Regions from separate parts of the Thalassotalea sp. SU-HH00458 genome, predicted to be linked through region 4. Evidence: predicted binding sites of a transcription regulator. Region 4 holds the regulator's gene; each other region holds the start of a gene.
What was found. Region 4 encodes FNR, which switches genes on or off when oxygen is low (the NO sensors DNR and NnrR bind a similar motif). Its sites were predicted from a motif close to TTGATCTAGATCAA; they were not measured.
Positions count from the first base shown of each region.

Region 1: a site for FNR is predicted at 1,281-1,294, ahead of ABXH06_RS07770 (FeoA family protein). Genes of this name have one in related genera too.
Region 2: a site for FNR is predicted at 979-992, ahead of ABXH06_RS01295 (bacteriohemerythrin). Genes of this name have one in related genera too.
Region 3: a site for FNR is predicted at 1,430-1,443, ahead of ABXH06_RS01440 (CbbQ/NirQ/NorQ/GpvN family protein). Genes of this name have one in related genera too.

Region 1 covers NZ_BAABWW010000004.1:166,306-168,516, forward strand. Annotated here, with positions in the region: gene feoB (ferrous iron transport protein B) at 1-973, opposite strand, end outside; gene ABXH06_RS07770 (FeoA family protein) at 973-1,197, opposite strand; gene ABXH06_RS07775 (TonB-dependent receptor) at 1,383-2,211, opposite strand, start outside.
Region 2 covers NZ_BAABWW010000001.1:287,581-289,791, forward strand. Annotated here, with positions in the region: gene ABXH06_RS01290 (GNAT family N-acetyltransferase) at 1-232, shown strand, start outside; gene ABXH06_RS01295 (bacteriohemerythrin) at 296-862, opposite strand; gene ABXH06_RS01300 (cytochrome D1 domain-containing protein) at 1,171-2,211, shown strand, end outside.
Region 3 covers NZ_BAABWW010000001.1:317,527-319,737, reverse strand. Annotated here, with positions in the region: gene ABXH06_RS01445 (cytochrome c oxidase subunit 3 family protein) at 1-541, opposite strand, end outside; gene ABXH06_RS01440 (CbbQ/NirQ/NorQ/GpvN family protein) at 534-1,349, opposite strand; gene ABXH06_RS01435 (hypothetical protein) at 1,524-2,211, opposite strand, start outside.
Region 4 covers NZ_BAABWW010000013.1:28,156-30,366, reverse strand. Annotated here, with positions in the region: gene uspE (universal stress protein UspE) at 1-475, opposite strand, end outside; gene fnr (fumarate/nitrate reduction transcriptional regulator Fnr) at 666-1,385, opposite strand; gene ABXH06_RS16720 (sulfite exporter TauE/SafE family protein) at 1,430-2,095, opposite strand; gene ABXH06_RS16715 (M14 family metallopeptidase) at 2,169-2,211, opposite strand, start outside.

The DNA.
Region 1 (2,211 bases), on a different contig from region 4:
TAACGGGAATAAAAGTAGCCACAGTTTGCAAGCCTAATCCTGCGCCTTCAATAAGCGTAAGTAACCACTGCGGAGTACCAAGTCCCGTTAAAAATTGTTGTGGATAATCAACAAATATTGCGCCGGCTAAAATATCAAAAAAGTCGATAAAGGCACTACCGACATTAATGGCAAACATAAACAGTAAGTACATCATGCCAAGAAATACGGGCACACCTAGCCAAGGGTGCAAAATAATATGATCGAGTTTATCGCTTAGTTGTGTTTTATTTATCTCATCGATTTGTACGTGTGATAACAGCTGTTGAATAAATTCATAACGTGCTTGCATAATGGCGATCGCGTTATCATTTTTTGCCTTACAGCCTTCAGAATTACAATCACCTTGTTCTAACTGGTGTAAATGAACATCGTCTGCTTTTTGAGAAGAAATAACGTTTTCGGGTAAGTTTAGTGCCTGTATTTGCGTGGTTTTAGTCGGCATAGATTGCAAAGCGTCGGCAACTTTTTCAGTCATGTTACGTTTTAAGCTATTACCAATAATCACCGGACAACCAAGCTCTTTTGACATTAACTTTGTATCAACATTCACCGCTTCTTTTCTATCGGTTTTATTTAGCACCACTAAAACAGGTAAACCTAACTCCAACAATTGAGTTGTCAGGTACAACTGTCGCTTCAATTGCGTCGCATCAACAATATTAATTAAACAGTCAATTTTTTCTGCTTTGAGAAAATCTTGCGTGATAGATAAATCTTTTCCTTGATGAGTACGTGCTGATAAGGAACTAATACCCGGTAAATCAGTTAACAAGGTTGCTTGATTATTAAATAAAAAGGTCTGTTTTTTGATAGCAACGGTTACTCCCGACCAATTGCCTGTTTTTTGTTTTGCACCACTTAAGGCATTAAAAAACGTACTTTTACCAGAATTCGCAAAGCCGACTAACGCAATATGTAAATGATCAGACATTAGACGATTTCGATTCCTATTTGTTGTGCAACACTAGGGGCAATACAAATTTTGGTACCGTGAAGGTTGAAGGCAATTGGGCCATTAAAAGGAGCTTTATGAGCAAGTGTCACTTCCGTTTTAAGCGCAAAGCCTTGTTCAATCAACTTAGTCGTTAAGTCGAAATTTTCAGGAAGTTTACGAATGACAGCACGTTGAGCCCGCGCTAACTGTGAAAGTGTCATGACAGCCTAATATGTTAATAACAATGATTATCATTAATGTTACTCTAATATGAAATTTTGAGCAATAAAAGATGGTATTTACCTTGATGTATATCAGGGTTGTTAGTGAATCATTTCAAAAGTAGAAATAAAAAAATGCTTGTAACAGCTAAGCTACAAGCATTAAAACACAAAGAGTGGAGTGTTTAAAAGTTATAGCTTACTTCAGCCCAAGCACTCATGCCTTCGGCAGGTAAACGATTCATTACAGTAATATCACTACCTTTGACACGGTTGTATCCGCCTAAATGGTTTCGATATTCATTATCAAAAATATTATCGACACCTGCGCGCAAGGTCACTTGATTGTTTAGATAATATTGAAAATCAACATTGATCACGCCATAGCCTGCGCTCTCTTGTTCATTATTAGTCACAGCAACCTTATCAGTGGAAGCTGCAAATACAATGGCAAGATTCGTTGACCATTCATCACTTGAATAACTCGCATTAACTTGGCCATTTAACGGCGCAATGCGATATAAGTTATCATGAATATCACGGCGCTCGCCTCTGACAAAGCTAACAATAGTCGATAAACGCAAATGTTCATTCACTTGAACGTATCCGTCTAGATCTACACCGTATAATTTCGCATCGACATTATTAAACTGTAATGGGTTTTCATCACCTGACATCATGTTCGCCATCATACTTGCCGACATTTCATCCATCCCTAAGGGCGTACCTTGAATATAATCATCAATTTTTTGATAGAAAATATGCGGGGCAAAGCGAACATTATTTGATTGATAGGTTAACCCTAAATCTAATTGTTGCGCTGTTTCCGATTTAAGGTTGATATTACCAATATAGGTATTTCCATCGGCTAATCCGCCCGTCGCTTCCATGGGTGTCCATAAGTATCGTTCTTGATAAGAAGGTGCCCTATTTTTTAACCCTAAGCCAATGTACATCGACAACAGCTCATTTAATTGGGTATCGATGCTTAAAGCAATGTCGAAATTATTGTCA
Region 2 (2,211 bases), on a different contig from region 4:
AACTTCAAATCAATACCAGAATAAAGGTGTTGCTTCTAAATTACTGGTTCATATTATCGAACAAGCAAAGCTATTTGGTTTAAAAAAGTTAAGCTTAGAAACTGGTTCAATGGACTATTTTATTCCAGCTCATGGTTTATATAGAAAACATGGGTTTTCTTTCTGTGGTCCATTTTCTAATTATAATGCAGATCCTAATAGTAAATTTATGTCCTTGGATTTAGTTGGGTGAAGTTGTAACCTAATAAGCGATCCAGCAGAACAACGAATCCATTTTATTGATAGTCAGCAGGTATTATTTTACACCGCACTGAGTTAGGTGTTTTGTGTAGGCTTTATCAGTTCCGTTTATATGATTAATCAACCAATTGGTTAAAAACTGACTAATTTCTTCTAGCGCTTCATGACCTTTGTCAATGTAGAGATCTTCGAATTTTTCTACTTGTTCAAACATTTTTTTATGTTCTGCTTTATGCTCAACTACATCAGGATAATGATGCTTTAGCATTAACGCTTCTTCACGCTCAAAATGATATTTGGTATAAGCGATTAACTCATCTAATGCTTCACGTTCAAAACTTTCACTCATGGCAAAATCGTATGCTGTGATAAATTTATTTAATAAGTCAATCAGGGTTTTATGATCTTGATCTAAACTTTCTATACCAACGCTATATTCCTCTTTCCACACAATTTTTTTTTCTTCTCTACGTGTTCTATCTAGCATAGGAATAAGCAATAACACGGCAATTAACAACCAAGAAACAGGATTGGTGATGCTCGATAAAAAACCAAGGAAAATGGCAACTATGATCAATCCAATAATAGCGGCATACAGTAAGGATTTTTGACGATTATTCATAAAATGTTTCCAAAAAAGTTGTAGAAGCGGTTTAGTAAAAATATAAAAGTACGATGTGTCTATTGTGAATAGTCTATACCGAAAGCATGCTCATTCGTTTAAAAATCCATCATTTATTGACCTCAATCAAGTTGTAAATCACTTCCGTTTAATATTTTTAAAAACTTGATCTGCATCAGGTTTTCAGATTGGTAATTCCCCGATAGTTACGTTTATTTACAGATTAAAAATATTTTCAATCAAGATAATTTCAATCTGAAAATTCCTTTTAAACACTAAATTAGAAATTAAACATCTGGAGAAAACCGATGAAAACAATAAAGTATGGCCTTTCAGCGATAAGCTTAGCTATTGGTTTAGCTGCAAGTGGTATCAGTCTGTCGGTTTCAGCAACCGAGCCAACACTCTCTGAAACTGATTTTGATAAAGCAAAGCTACAGTACTTCCAACGTTGTGCAGGTTGCCACGGTACATTACGTAAAGGTGCAACCGGTAAAAACCTAGAACCCGAAAACACGATAAAGAAAGGGCAAAAACGCCTAGAAAAAATTATTGCATACGGTACTGAAGGTGGCATGAATAACTTTGATGATTTGTTCACAAAAGAAGAAATCACCAACATGGCAACCTTTATTCAAATGACACCACCTGTTCCACCAGAAATGTCCTTAGAACAAATGCGCTCACACACAAAACAGTATGTTGATCCAAAAGATTATCCAAGCAAACCTATGCACGGCTTAAATTGGGAAAATTTCTTTGTTGTCATTGAACGGGATGCCGGTAAAGCTGCGATCATCGATGGCGATACTAAAAAAATCGTCAAACACATTGATACCGGTTATGCCGTTCATGTAATTAAAGGTACTGAGCATCATAAAGTGGATCATGCAAAAGACGTTGGCCGCTTTTGGTACACCATAGGTCGTGACGGAAAAGTCAATAAAATAGACTTATGGCAAACGCCTGACAACATGTTAGTAGCTGAAACTAAAATGGCATATGACGCGCGTGATATCGCTGTGTCTGGCGACGGTAAATATGTTATCGCGGGCGGATACTGGCCGGCTCACTTTGTTATCATGGATGCGGTAACATTAAACCCACTTAAAGTGGTTTCAACCCGTGGTTACAACACCAAAGGTGAGTTTATTAACGAAGCTCGTGTTGCGGCAATTTATACTGCGCCCAATACCTCTTCTTTTATTGTTGCCGTGAAAGAAACCGGGCAAATGTTACAAGTTGATTATAACGACTTAGACAACTTAACGATCACCAGTATCGCTTCTGCCGAATTTTTACATGATGGTTTCTTTGATCCAACAGGTCGTTACTTCCAAATTGCAGCC
Region 3 (2,211 bases), on a different contig from region 4:
AATCGACCATATGCCAATAACTTGCCCCCGCTTCGAAACCAGAAATATTGTCGCGATAAGCACCTTTGTAGGTTCTAATTGTGATATAGCTAAGAATAATCATACCTAAAATGACATGTAAAAAATGAAATGCAGTGATTAAAAAGTACAAAGTAAAAAATGTGTTGGTTTCTAGATTGATCCCTAGCCTAAAAAGCGATTGGTATTCCCACATTTTCACCACTAAGTATAAAACTGCGAATACAAGGGCTGTGATCAGCCATTTGACAGAAATCTTGCTATGACCTTGATGGACGGTGTTAAGGGCTAATGCAACAAAAAAACTACTGGTGATCAATGCTAGTGTATTTAACAGTCCCGCTATGGGGTGTAATTGCGCTTTTCCTTGATTGAACATGTCAGAATTTAATTGTTCAGTAACGGCAAAGCTAATGAAAAATATAGCAAAAACAGTTAATTCAGCTAAAATAAAAAACCACATGGCTAAATCGCCAGGTAGCTTTTTATCTTCATGCATTGTTAATGCTTGGGTGTTATTCATCAAAATATATACGGGCAACATCCATTAAGGCTTTAATCGTTTCAGGATCATCCGATAAAGGCTCTGCTAAACAACAGCGGCAAACATCCAGAGGATTCATCCCGCTAGACATCATTTTTGCTGCATAAATTAATAAACGTGTTGAAGCGACTTCGTCTAAATCATTTTGTTCTAAACGGCGCAATGCTTGAGCTAACTCAACCAATTTGAAAGCTAAATTGGGTGTGGCGCCAGCTTCTTTAATAAGAATTTCTTGTTCTAACTCCATTGTAGGATATTCAAAACGCAAGGCAACAAAGCGTTGACGAGTGCTAGGTTTCATCCCTTTTAATAAATTCTGATAACCAGGATTATAAGAAACTACTAACATAAAGTCCGGCGCTGCTTCTATAAGTTCCCCTGTTCGTTCTAACGGTAAAATACGACGATCATCAGCGAGAGGGTGCAATACCACCGTCGTATCTTTACGTGCTTCAACAACTTCATCTAAATAACAGATGCCGCCTTCACGTACCGCTTTAGTTAGCGGTCCATCTTGCCAATAAGTACCATCAGGACCAATCAAATGACGACCAACTAAATCAGCGGCAGTTAAATCATCGTGACATGAAACTGTATACAAGGGTTTTTGCAGCTTTTTAGCCATGTGAGTAACAAAACGCGTTTTCCCACAGCCGGTAGGCCCTTTAATTAATACTGGCAATTGGTGCTGATTTGCGTATTCAAACAGGGTAACTTCGTTACCTTGTGCTTGATAATATAACTCAGTTTTTAATTGAGTTGCTGCTTCTAAACTTACGGCGCTCATATGAACCTACTAAGAAATGACGTTATCTGAGGTAAAATTACTTGGTTCTGGGAATGGCTGCAAATTTGATTGATGCTTACTTGATACCGATCAAATCATTGATATGAATTTTGCTCAGATCGCTATCAAGTTGCTAAATTTTGTTGGGCATATTGGTATTGAATTAAAGAGGCTTTAACCAAAAATTGCTCGCATCAATGAGATCGCTTGCTCAACCGTTTTACCTTCTTTCACTTGATGAATTAACGTGTCACGTTTGTTGAGTAAATATGCCGGTAATTCTTCATCTTCTAAGGCGCGATCAATTAACGCTTCTGCTGATTCTTTGCTTCTTTTTCTTACCATGGGGGCTGATTTGGTCGTTTTCTTAAGAGGCTTATCACGAAGTTTGATGTAGTTAGATTTTTCCGCACTGCCTTTTTCCGCATGCAAAAATACATCAAGTAAAATTACGCGGTTATTCCATAAAATAAGCTCTTGCTCATTCTCTGGCGATGCTTGATGCCACCAAGCACAAGTTCTTATCGTACCTATCATGTCCTGCCAATATGCAGAAAAATCGAAGTTATTAAATTTGGCTATTGAAAAACCTTGGCAGAAAGTTTCGATTTTACTGGCGGTTAAGGCAATAAATTGATCGGGTCTTCTCATTGCCAATAAACGTGTTGCTGGCGCCAGTGGTGCTTTTTTGTCATTCGCTTTATCAGATGAGTAAGAAGAAAAGATATCTTGGTAAGCACTGACAAATTTATCATACTCATTTAACGTTACCTCTCCGGTTAACGGGATATGACTTAAAGCCTGATCAAAAGCTTGTGGCTGTTCAATGAATAATTGATGAAACACTTTCGCACTTTTGGTT
Region 4 (2,211 bases):
CCGCGACAATATTGCCATTCATTGGCCATAAATGATCTTTCACTAATAAAACAGGACAGGGACATTTTCTTAATATATGCCAATCAGTTGGCGTGAATATGACTGATTTTAATTTATCGTGCTGATGTGTTCCTTTAATGACTATGTCATAGCCATTATTTAATACTTCTTCAATAATGGGTTCAAAAGGTCTATTGTGCCAAATTACTTTAGTATCTATTGCAATATTATCGTGCGGTAAAACGTTAATTAACTCATTCAACCATTGAATACGATCATTAATTAATGAGTTGCGCATAGCTTCACGCTCATCGTTTGACAGCATGGTAGTCATCTCATAAGAAAAATCATATATCGAAAGGAAAGCTGTGATGGTGGCCTGAGTTTGTTTGGCTAATTCAATTGCTCTTTTTAAGGCTTTTTGATCTTCAGTGGTTGGATCTATGATTGCTAATATTTGATGATACTTTTCCATATTCGCTCCAGAATAACTCATGTTAATGATTTACTATCAGTATAGTTATATTCTTATATAACACATAGTTGAAGATTGTTTTAAATCAATAAATTGGTCGTTTTGAAGGAAAAGTTAAGCAAGCAAATACTTTGCAGATGTTTGAGATATATTTACGCAAGGCAAAAGTATGTGGGAGAGTGATGTGCTGCTATAGCGCAGCACAATCTTCAAGCTTATCGCTGTCTAAAATTGTAATAAGCTTGCCATCAACTTTAATTAAGTCATTTTTATTGAATCGATTTAATAACCGACTAATTGTTTCAACCGTTAAGCCGATATAATTGCCAATATCACTGCGAGTCATCGTCAACCTGAACTCAGTGGCTGATAATCCCCTAGCGTGATAACGGGCGCTTAAGGCACATAAAAATGTAGCAAGACGCTGCTCAGCATTCTTACGGTTCAATAAAGTTAACATTTCTTGATCATTTTTAATTTCAGAGCTCATCATACGAAGGATTTGCTTTTTAAGCTTTGGCATATGATTAGATAAATTATCTAAGGTATTATAGGGGATTTCACAAACCATTGAAGTTTCTAATGCTTTTGCAAAACTCGGATGTTCAGACTCTGCTATGGCATCAAACCCTAATAAATCTCCTGCTAAATGGAAGCCGGTAATTTGTTCTTCACCACTTTCGTTTACCGTAAACGTTTTGAAAGTGCCAGAGCGTATAGCGTATAAGGACTGCATAGTTTGACCATCTTGAAAAAGCTGCTCACCTTTATGGATAGGGCGTTTCCGGTCAATGATTTCATCAAGGGTTTCTAACTCTTTTTCATCAAGAGAATACGGTAGACAAAGTTCACTGATGCTACAATTTTGGCAATGAATATGTTGTTGTGATGCGCTTTGATTCTTGTACATATTTTCCTTAACATCTAAGTTAATTATCCACTTCGAGTATGGTATTAGAACATTTGTGTATATGCAAATTTTAGCGTCAAGATACCATAACTTATTAGTAATAACGCCATAGTTTTTCTAAAATAATTATTTTGCATTAATAGCTTTATAAAAGTAAAACCAAATGAAACCGTCAATAACGCAGGTAAAGTACCAAGCCCAAAAAACATCATGATCAAACCTCCTTTTATTGCGTTGCCGCTGGCTAAAGACCAGGTTAATGTTGAATAAACTAAACCACATGGTAACCAACCCCATAAGGTACCTAAAAGGAAAGATTTCTTTACACTCTTTATCGGAATTATCTTTTTACTTAAAGGCGATAAGTGTTGCCAAAGGTGTTTACCAATTACTTCAACTTTTGATATCCATAATAACCATTGACCAATGTATAATCCGAGCAAGATTAAAAAAATACCGGCAATAATTTTTAAAGTGACAATAGGAAATCCTAAGTGTTTAATTGCGAGTGAGCCGGTTAAACCTGCGATAGCACCTATCAAAGAATAAGAAAATATTCGCCCTACGTTATAGCTTAATATAAAGGGGGTTTTGTTTATTTGTTGCGGTAGTGCAGACGTAAGCATGGTGGTAATGCCTCCACACATCGCAATACAATGTCCACCACCTAATAAACCGATGACGAAGGCTGATAGAAAATCTAATTCCATACAAAGACAATATCTTTTACTGACAATCTTGGCAGGAGGTTAACATTATTCATCACAGGTAAAAAACAATTTATCACTTTTCAAAGGTTCCTAAAGAATGTTTAACGACATAAAAT